Regions from separate parts of the Streptomyces sp. NPDC007095 genome, predicted to be linked through region 2. Evidence: riboswitches for the same ligand, from Rfam matches in the RefSeq annotation. Region 2 holds a riboswitch; each other region holds the start of a gene.

Evidence for each region. A riboswitch is a leader RNA that binds a small molecule or an ion and turns the genes downstream of it on or off. The one in region 2 is predicted to bind thiamine pyrophosphate.
Region 1: another riboswitch for thiamine pyrophosphate. It lies ahead of ABZ656_RS10410 (cytosine permease); the one in region 2 lies ahead of thiO (glycine oxidase ThiO).
Region 3: another riboswitch for thiamine pyrophosphate. It lies ahead of ABZ656_RS28585 (thiamine ABC transporter substrate-binding protein); the one in region 2 lies ahead of thiO (glycine oxidase ThiO).
Region 4: another riboswitch for thiamine pyrophosphate. It lies ahead of thiC (phosphomethylpyrimidine synthase ThiC); the one in region 2 lies ahead of thiO (glycine oxidase ThiO).

Annotation. Positions count from the first base shown of each region.
Region 1 covers NZ_JBEYFS010000022.1:2,638-4,834, reverse strand. Annotated here, with positions in the region: gene ABZ656_RS10410 (cytosine permease) at 1-876, opposite strand, end outside; TPP riboswitch at 866-960, opposite strand; gene ABZ656_RS10405 (maleylacetate reductase) at 1,025-2,107, opposite strand; gene ABZ656_RS10400 (intradiol ring-cleavage dioxygenase) at 2,113-2,197, opposite strand, start outside.
Region 2 covers NZ_JBEYFS010000261.1:1,041-3,237, forward strand. Annotated here, with positions in the region: gene thiS (sulfur carrier protein ThiS) at 1-50, opposite strand, end outside; gene thiO (glycine oxidase ThiO) at 47-1,252, opposite strand; TPP riboswitch at 1,250-1,361, opposite strand; gene ABZ656_RS49440 (FAD-dependent oxidoreductase) at 1,543-2,197, shown strand, end outside.
Region 3 covers NZ_JBEYFS010000092.1:21,334-23,530, forward strand. Annotated here, with positions in the region: gene rlmN (23S rRNA (adenine(2503)-C(2))-methyltransferase RlmN) at 16-1,122, shown strand; TPP riboswitch at 1,212-1,331, shown strand; gene ABZ656_RS28585 (thiamine ABC transporter substrate-binding protein) at 1,414-2,197, shown strand, end outside.
Region 4 covers NZ_JBEYFS010000004.1:48,505-50,701, reverse strand. Annotated here, with positions in the region: gene ABZ656_RS02635 (YibE/F family protein) at 1-1,102, opposite strand, end outside; TPP riboswitch at 1,174-1,351, shown strand; gene thiC (phosphomethylpyrimidine synthase ThiC) at 1,344-2,197, shown strand, end outside.

The DNA of each region.
Region 1 (2,197 bases), on a different contig from region 2:
GCCGCGGGCGGTCTGGTCGGTGAAGACGGCTGCGCCCCACAGTCCGAGCGCCTGGACGGCCACGAAGGACACGCTGACGCCGGCCAGGGTGTACCAGAACATGCGCGGGCGGGACGCCGTGCGCGGCAGATAGCGGCTGAAGTCGCTCGCGTACGGGGCCCACGACAGCGCAAGGCTGAGCGCGATGGTGCAGGTCAGGACGAAGGCCCCGGCCCGGTCGGCGCCATGGGCGGTTGCGGCGGGGGTGGTGTGGGCGCCGCTCAGGAGCTTCACGGTCAGGGCCACGAACGCGGCGGCGAGGGCGAAGGTCATCACGGTCTGGAGCCGGTGGATCGCCTCGTAGCCGAGGACGCCGAGCGCCCCCTGCGCCGCCATCATGACGAGCACACCCAGCCAGAACGGCCAGCCGCACAGCTGGGCCAGCGCGTCCCCGCCGAAGAGGCCGATCAGCGCGTCCCAGGCGATGGACGACAGCCACTGCAGGGCGCCGGGGACGACCACGGCCCGGCCGAACGCGAGGCGGGCGAGCGGCAGCTGTCCGGCGCCGGTCTGGCTCCCCCAGGTGCCGAGGTACGCGGTCGGAACCGCCCCCAGGAGGGTGCCCAGCACGACGGCGGCGAGCGCGGTGGAGAAGTCCAGGCCGAGCGCGATGCCGACGGTGCCGGTGAACACGCCGGTCATGGTCAGGTTGGGGGCGAACCACACGGTGAACAGACGGCCGGGGCCGCCGTAGCGGTGGTCCTCCGGGACCGGGGCGATTCCGCGCGCCTCGACGTGCAGATCCCCAGGGGCGGTGGGCATCCGCCCGTCGAATACGCCCTGCGGGCCTCCGACGGCCACCTCAGCGCGAGCGTTACGGGCATACGGCAACGACATGAGACATCCCTCCGCCAGTCCTAACTGGTTCAGGTTCGACGGGTGTGATCTCAGCCCTCGTGCGGGGCACCCCGTGTCCGGTTCGGCGGTCAGGATAGCCCGGCGGGCGCGGTATGCCCCAGGGGGAGGGGTCCGCACGGCACCGCTGCTACGCGTCGGCGCTCGGCTCCCTGCCCTCGTACGCCGCCGTCAGCAGCGCCAGCACACCGTCCACGGTGACCTCGCGCGGGTTCGGATACGTCTGTGCGACGGCCTGTTCGGCGGCCACCGCCAGGTCGGTCTTCTTGAGACCGAGTTCGGCGAGGCTCCGGGGAGCACCGAGGTCCCCGGCCAGCGCCCGCAGGGCATGGGGGACGTCGTCGGTGCAGCCCAGGGCCCGCGAGAGCGCGGTGATCGCCCGGGGCGCGGCGGGCGCGTTGAAAGCGAGGGCGTACGGGAGGACCACCGTGTGCGTCTCGGCGTGCGGCAGGCCGAAGGTGCCGCCGAGAACGTGGCACAGCTTGTGGTGCAGGCCCATGGTGGTGGCGCCGAGACAGGCGCCGCAGAGCCAGGCGCCGTACAGGGCCCGGCCGCGCGCGTCGAGGTCGCCTGGGGCGGCGGCCACCAGCGGCAGGGCCCCTGTCATCGCCCGTACGCCCTCCTCGGCCATGAGCGAGACGAGGGGCGAGGCGTCGGGCGCGTAGAGGGCCTCGACGGCGTGGGCGAGCGCGTTGACGCCGCTGGTGACGGTGAGGGGCACGGGGAGCGAGAGGGTGAGCTCGGGGTCGTAGACGACGCTGCGGGGCTGGACGGCGAGGTCGCGTCCGGTGCGCTTGGCGCCGTGCTCGGTGAGTCCCCAGACCGGGGTCATCTCGGAGCCGGAGTAGGTGGAGGGCACGGCGATCAGGGGCAGGCCGGTGCGCAGCGCGATCGCCTTGCCGAGGCCGATCGCCGAGCCACCGCCGACCGCGACACACCCGTCGGCGCCTGCCGCGCGCGCCGCCTCGACGGCCCGGTCGGCGACCTCTACGGGTACGTGCATCCGGGCCTCGGCGTGCAGCCCCGCGCAGGCGTCGCCCAGGGCGTCCGCGACCGCGCGTGCCGTGTCCTCGCCCCTGCCGCCGCAGACCACCAGCACCCTGCGCAGCCCGAGCCGGGCGGCCTCGTCGGGGGTCGCGGAGACGGCGGCGCCGGGCCGGAAGACGATCCGCGCGGGCTGGGTCTCGTACGAGAAGTCGAGCGGGGTGTTCATGTCGGTCATGGTGCTCGTTCCGGTTCCAGTACGAGGTCGAAGCGGGCGTGGCGGAAGGGGTTCGGGACGCCGAACTCCCCCGCCAGGGAC
Region 2 (2,197 bases):
GCCGTGTCGGCGGCGACGAGCCGTCGCTCTCCGTTGACGAAGATGTTCATACGGTCTGCTCCGTGAGTGCTGTGCTGAAGCGCCCGGGGGTGAAGGGGCGGGCCTCTTCCGGAAGCTCGCCGGTGGTCAGGACGTGCGCCATGGCGTCCCCGGTGACGGGCGTGAGCAGGACGCCGTTGCGGTAGTGCCCGGTGGCCAGCAGCAGCCCGTCGAGCGCGGTCGGGCCGAGCAGTGGCGCGTTGTCGGGCGACCCCGGCCGCAGGCCCGCGCGCGTCTCGGTGAGCGGCAGCTCGGTGATCCCGGGCACCAGCTCATGGGCGTCGCGCAGCAGCTCGTAGACCCCGCCCGCGGTCACCGTCGTGTCCCAGCCCAGCTCCTCGCTGGTGGCGCCCACGACGAGCTCACCGTTCTCCCGCGGCACCAGATAGACCTGGCTGCCGCGCACCACGGCCCGCACGGTCCGGCTCAGGAACGGGGCGTACCGCTTCGGCACGGTCAGCCGCAGCACCTGACCCTTCACGGGCCGTACGGGCGGCAGTACGTCGGCGGGCACGCCCGGGAGCTTCCCGCTGAGGCTCCCGGCCGCGAGTACCACCTGCCCCGCCGCCAGCTGTTCACCGTCCGTCGTGACGACCCCGGCGGCCCGGTCCCGTACGACGGTCAGGCGCTCCGCCCACGTCCGGTGGAACTTCACTCCGGCCCGCTCGCATGCCGTGACCAGGGCCTTCGCGAGTCGGCGCGGGTCGATCTGGTGGTCTTTGTCGACCCGCAGCCCGCCGCGCACGCCCGGCGCGAGCATCGGCTCCAGACGGCGGCACTCCCGGCCGCTGAGCCACTCCGATTCGAGCCCCGAGCGGTGTTGCAAGGCATGCAGTTCGCGCAGGTGGGCCCGGTCGTCGGCGTCCATGGCGACGGCCAGCGTGCCGCACCGGCGGTAGCCGAGGTCCTGGCCGCTCGCCTCGGTGAGTTCGGCGGCGAAGTCGGGATAGCGGCGCGCGGAGGCGAGGTTCAGGCCCAGCAGGGTCTGCTCGCCGTAGTGCAGCTCGGTGACGGCGGCGAGCATTCCGGCGGCCACCCGTGCCGCTCCGCCGCCCGGCTCGGGGTCCACGACCGCGACGGTGAACCCGCGCTGCGCGGCCCGCCAGGCGGTCACGAGACCGATGATCCCGCCCCCGATGACGAGGACGTCCGAGGTACGTGCGTCCGATGACGGCGCATCCGATGAACGTGCAGGTGTACGCGTAGGCGACATGGGCGTCCAGCCCCTCCCTTCGCCGGCATGACCCGGATCAGGTTCGTACGGTCGGAGGCCGCCAGCCTCCCTCTCAGCCCGGTGCGTCCGGGCTCCCGCGAGTGCTTTACGTTCGCCACCCTAGCCCGCTGCCGTATGTCTCAGTAAGGGAGCCTCCGTCCAGAGCCCGTTCGCGGGTCGGTACGCGCACGCGGTCCGCGTACGACGAGCAGGACGGCGAGATCCGTTGTGGAACAGGTCACTGCGCACGTCCCCTGACTGACAGATTGTCAGTTGTCTATGGTGATCAGGTGAGCGAGCAGACGCGGGCACAGGTGCGGACGCAGGGGCGTACGGCACGGCGGGTCGTCATCGTGGGCGCGGGCATGGCCGGCGTGCAGACGGCGGTCGCCCTGCGGGAACAGGGTTTCACCGGGGACGTGACGCTGATCGGCGCCGAGCCGCACCAGCCGTACGACCGGCCACCCCTGTCCAAGGCGGTGCTGCTCGGCAAGGCCGAGGGCTCCGCCTTCGACATCGACTTCGAGGCGCTGGGCATCGAACTGCGACTCGGCTGCGAGGCGCTGGGCCTGCGCCCCGCAGACCACGAGCTGGACACCGAGGCAGGACCGGTGCCGTACGACGTCCTGGTCCTCGCGACCGGCGCGGAACCGATCCAGCTGCCCGGCGCACAGGGCGTCCCCGGCGTCCATCTGCTGCGGACCCTGGACGACGCCGAGCGACTGCGCCCCGTGCTCGCCCAGCAGCACGACATCGTGGTCGTCGGGGCGGGCTGGATCGGCGCGGAGTTCGCGACGGCGGCGCGCGAGGCCGGGTGCGCGGTCACGGTCGTCGAGGCCGCCGACCGGCCGCTGGCCGGGGCGCTGCCCGCGGAGGTGGCCGCGCCGATGACCGCCTGGTACGCGGACAGCGGCGCGTCGCTGCGCACCCACGCGCGCGTGGAGC
Region 3 (2,197 bases), on a different contig from region 2:
GACACTGGTATGGCCATGCCTAAGCCCGGAGAACTCACATTCGTCGCCCCCCGCGGAGCCAAGAAGCCGCCGCGGCACCTCGCCGACCTCACGCCAGCCGAGCGCAAAGAGGCGGTTGCCGCGATCGGTGAGAAGCCGTTTCGCGCCAAGCAGCTCTCGCAGCACTACTTCGCGCGGTTCGCGCACGACCCCGTGGAGTGGACGGACATCCCGGCCGCCGCGCGCGGCAAGCTTCAGGAGGCGCTGCTTCCCGAGCTGATGACGGTCGTGCGGCATCTGTCGACCGACCAGGACACCACCCGCAAGACCCTGTGGCGCCTGTTCGACGGCACGCTCGTAGAGTCCGTGCTGATGCGCTACCCGGACCGGGTGACCATGTGCATCAGCTCGCAGGCGGGCTGCGGGATGAACTGCCCGTTCTGCGCCACCGGACAGGCCGGGCTGGACCGGAATCTGTCCACGGGCGAGATCGTGCACCAGATCGTGGACGGGATGCGGGCCCTCCGGGACGGCGAGATCCCGGGCGGTCCGGCGCGGCTGAGCAACATCGTCTTCATGGGCATGGGCGAGCCGCTCGCCAACTACAAGCGGGTCGTGGGCGCCATCCGCGCGCTCACCGACCCCGAGCCGGACGGGCTCGGGCTCTCGCAGCGCGGGATCACCGTGTCGACGGTCGGGCTGGTGCCCGCCATCCACCGGTTCTCCGACGAGGGCTTCAAGTGCCGTCTCGCCATCTCGCTGCACGCCCCTGACGACGAGCTGCGCGACACCCTCGTCCCCGTCAACACGCGGTGGAAGGTGCGCGAGGTGCTCGACGCAGGCTGGGAGTACGCGGCCAAGTCCGGGCGCCGGCTGTCCATCGAGTACGCCCTCATCCGGGACATCAACGACCAGGCATGGCGTGGTGACAGGCTCGGGCGGCTGCTCAAGGGCAAGCCCGTGCACGTCAACCTCATCCCGCTGAACCCGACGCCGGGTTCGAAGTGGACCGCCTCGCGGCCCGAGGACGAGAAGGCGTTCGTCGAGGCGATCGCGGCTCACGGGGTGCCGGTGACCGTCCGGGACACCCGTGGCCAGGAGATCGACGGGGCATGCGGACAGCTGGCCGCGACCGAGCGATAGTCTGATCGGCGGCAGTGCCCGGCGGCGCCTTTTCTGCCAGCTGGTGCCGGCCACTGTCAGTCAGTGCAATTCCATATTCCGACATCTTCATATTCCGACAGGGGAGCGCCACAGCGCTGAGAGTGCGGTAGCCGGAGCAACCGGTGGGCCGCAGACCCTCTGAACCTTGCCCAGGTCATTCTGGGTAGGAAGTTCGGGCATCACTCAAGCTGTTGCGCCCTGCCCGGGAACCTTCCGAGGATCCCGGGCAGGGCCGCGTCTCTTCCTGGTCATCCCAGGAGGAATTCAGTGATCACCAAGAGGACGACCACGGCCATCGCCATCGGGCTGGGCCTCGTCACGCTGTCCGCGTGCGGGTCCTCCGACAGCGGCGGCGCCGGGGACTCCAAGACCGTCACGCTCGTCAGCCACGATTCGTGGGCCGTGTCGAAGAGCGTGCTGCAGGACTTCGAGAAGCAGTCCGGGTACAAGGTCAGGGTCCTCAAGGACGGCGACGCCGGGCAGGCCGTCAACAAGGCCATCCTCACCAAGGACAACCCGCAGGGCGACGTCTTCTTCGGCGTCGACAACACACTGCTGTCCCGTGCGCTCGACAACGGGCTGTTCCAGTCGTACGAGGCCAAGGGCTCCGACCAGATCGTCCAGCAGTACCGGATCGACCAGGACAAGCACCGGGTCACGCCCATCGACTCCGGTGACATCTGCGTCAACTACGACAAGGCCTACTTCAGCAAGCACAAGCTGGCCCCGCCCGCCTCGTTCGACGACCTGATCAAGCCCGCGTACAAGAACCTCCTCGTCACCGAGAACGCGTCCACGTCCTCGCCCGGCCTCGGCTTCCTGCTCGGGACCGCCGCGAAGTACGGGGACGACGGGTGGCAGGACTACTGGAAGAAGCTCAGGGCCAACGGCGTGAAGGTGGTCGACGGCTGGGAGCAGGCCTACAACGACGAATTCTCCGGGTCCGCGGGCGGCAAGAAGGCCAAGGCCGACCGGCCCCTGGTCGTCTCGTACGCCTCCTCCCCGCCCGCCGAGGTGATCTACGCGGACCCGAAGCCGAAGACCGCGCCGACCG
Region 4 (2,197 bases), on a different contig from region 2:
GCAGACCGCTCATGTCGATGGACGGATACAGGCCATGGATCAGACCGGTGTTGTCGTCCGTGTTGCCGGTCAGCGCCGCCCAGCCGATGAACTCCGAGCCGAGGATGCCGATCAGCACCAGGGAGAGCAGGGTGCCGAGCACCGCCACCGATGTACGGGCCGAGAGGCCGTGGCACATGTAGAGCGCGATCAGCATGATGGCGCTCGCCCCGACCACGGCCACGACCAGCGGATTCGAGCCCTGCAGGATCGCGGGCAGGATGAAGAAGGTCAGGATCACGAAGCTGATGGCCAGTGCGACCAGCGCCATGACACCGCGCATCCGGCCCACCACCACGACGGCCAGCGCGAAGATCCCGGCGAGCAGCGCCATCGGGAACTTCCGGTTCACATCGGTGACCGAGTACTGCAGGTCCCTGGGCGCGGAGGGCTCGTACGCGGCCACGACCTTCTCGCCCTCGTGCAACTGCCGTGACTGGTCGGGCTGGATGATCTCCGTGAACGTACGGCCCTTGTCCTTGCCGGTGTCGATCCGGATCGTCGCCTTTTTGCAGTCGCCCGTCGCCTGTTGCTGCGCGGAGGAGCCCTCGGCGGTGGATGTGTCGCCGCTCGGGGTCTCCCCCGACGCGTTCACGGACTTGCAGCTGACCTTGTCGACCTTGGTGACCGTGGCCTGCTGGGTCTGCCGGTCGAAGCCGACGCCGGTGCGCTCGTGGGACGGGGCGCCACCGGGCCAGAGCACCGCGAGACCCACAACGACCGCGGCGGCGAAGGGGATCAGAATGGCCGCGATGACCTTGCGCAGATGCTTGGAGACGGGCGTGGCGGGCCCATGGCTGTGACTGTGCGAGTGCCCAGACCCGTGCTCGTCCCCAGGCCCATGTCCATTCCCAGGCCCGTCCCCAGACCCATGTCCGTGTCCGTCCCCGGGGCCGTGCCCGTGTCCCGCACCCGGTCCGTGCCCATGCCCGCCCCCCGGACCGAGGCCACTGCCCGGCCCGCGTCCGTGGCCGTCTCCGGGACCAGGTCCATAGCCGTCTCCGGGACCGCGTCGGCGCGGCGGCTCGGACGGCGGGAACGGGGGCTGCTGCGTTGTGGTCACCGACCGATCATCGCAAGAACGGTGATGGCCCTCTGTTCACCGCGCCAGATATGACGCTAGCGTGGAGTCACCTTTGCACACGCGGGAGCTCGGAGCACCGGGCTGAGAGGGCGCTGACCTTCGTCTTAGCGATGTTTCACGTGGAACGAGTGATGTTTCACAAGGGACGTCTGCAGACGGAATCCGCTGCGTCGACCGCCGAACCTGTTACCGGGTAATGCCGGCGTAGGGAGTAGGTCTCATGACCAACAAGGACGTACGCACGCCTGCCTCCAGCCAGATCGGCGAGGCGCCTGCCCCGCCCGAGGGCGAACAGCCACGGGAGGCCGGGAAGTCCATCGGCTGGCACAAGGGATACGTCGGGGGTTCGCGCCCCGATCTGCGGGTGCCGGTCCGTCAAGTGCATCTCACCAACGGGCAGTCCGTCACGCTGTACGACACCTCCGGCCCGTACACCGATCCGGTCGTCGACACCGACGTACGCAGGGGCCTCGCGCCGCTGCGCGAGAACTGGATCATCGCCCGCGGTGACACCGAGGAGTATGCGGGCCGTCCCGTCCGTCCCGAGGACGACGGAATCAAGCACACCGCTCCGCGCGGGGGCCTGCGCAACCTCGACGCGGTCTTCCCGGGGCGGCCGCGCCAGCCACGTCGAGGCCGTTCCGGAGAGGCGGTCACGCAGCTCGCGTACGCCCGGCGGGGCGAGATCACGCCCGAGATGGAGTTCGTGGCGGTCCGCGAGAACGTCGACCCCGAGGTCGTACGCGAGGAGATCGCCGCCGGTCGCGCGGTGCTGCCCGCGAACGTCAACCACCCGGAGATCGAACCGATGATCATCGGCAAGCGGTTCCTGGTGAAGGTCAACGCCAACATCGGCAACTCCGCCGTCACCTCCTCCATCGAGGAGGAGGTCGAGAAGATGACCTGGGCCACCCGCTGGGGCGCGGACACGGTCATGGACCTGTCCACCGGCCGCAATATCCACACCACGCGGGAATGGGTTCTGCGCAACTCCCCCGTCCCCATCGGCACGGTGCCGCTCTACCAGGCTCTGGAGAAGGTGGACGGCCGCGCCGAGGAGCTGACCTGGGAGAT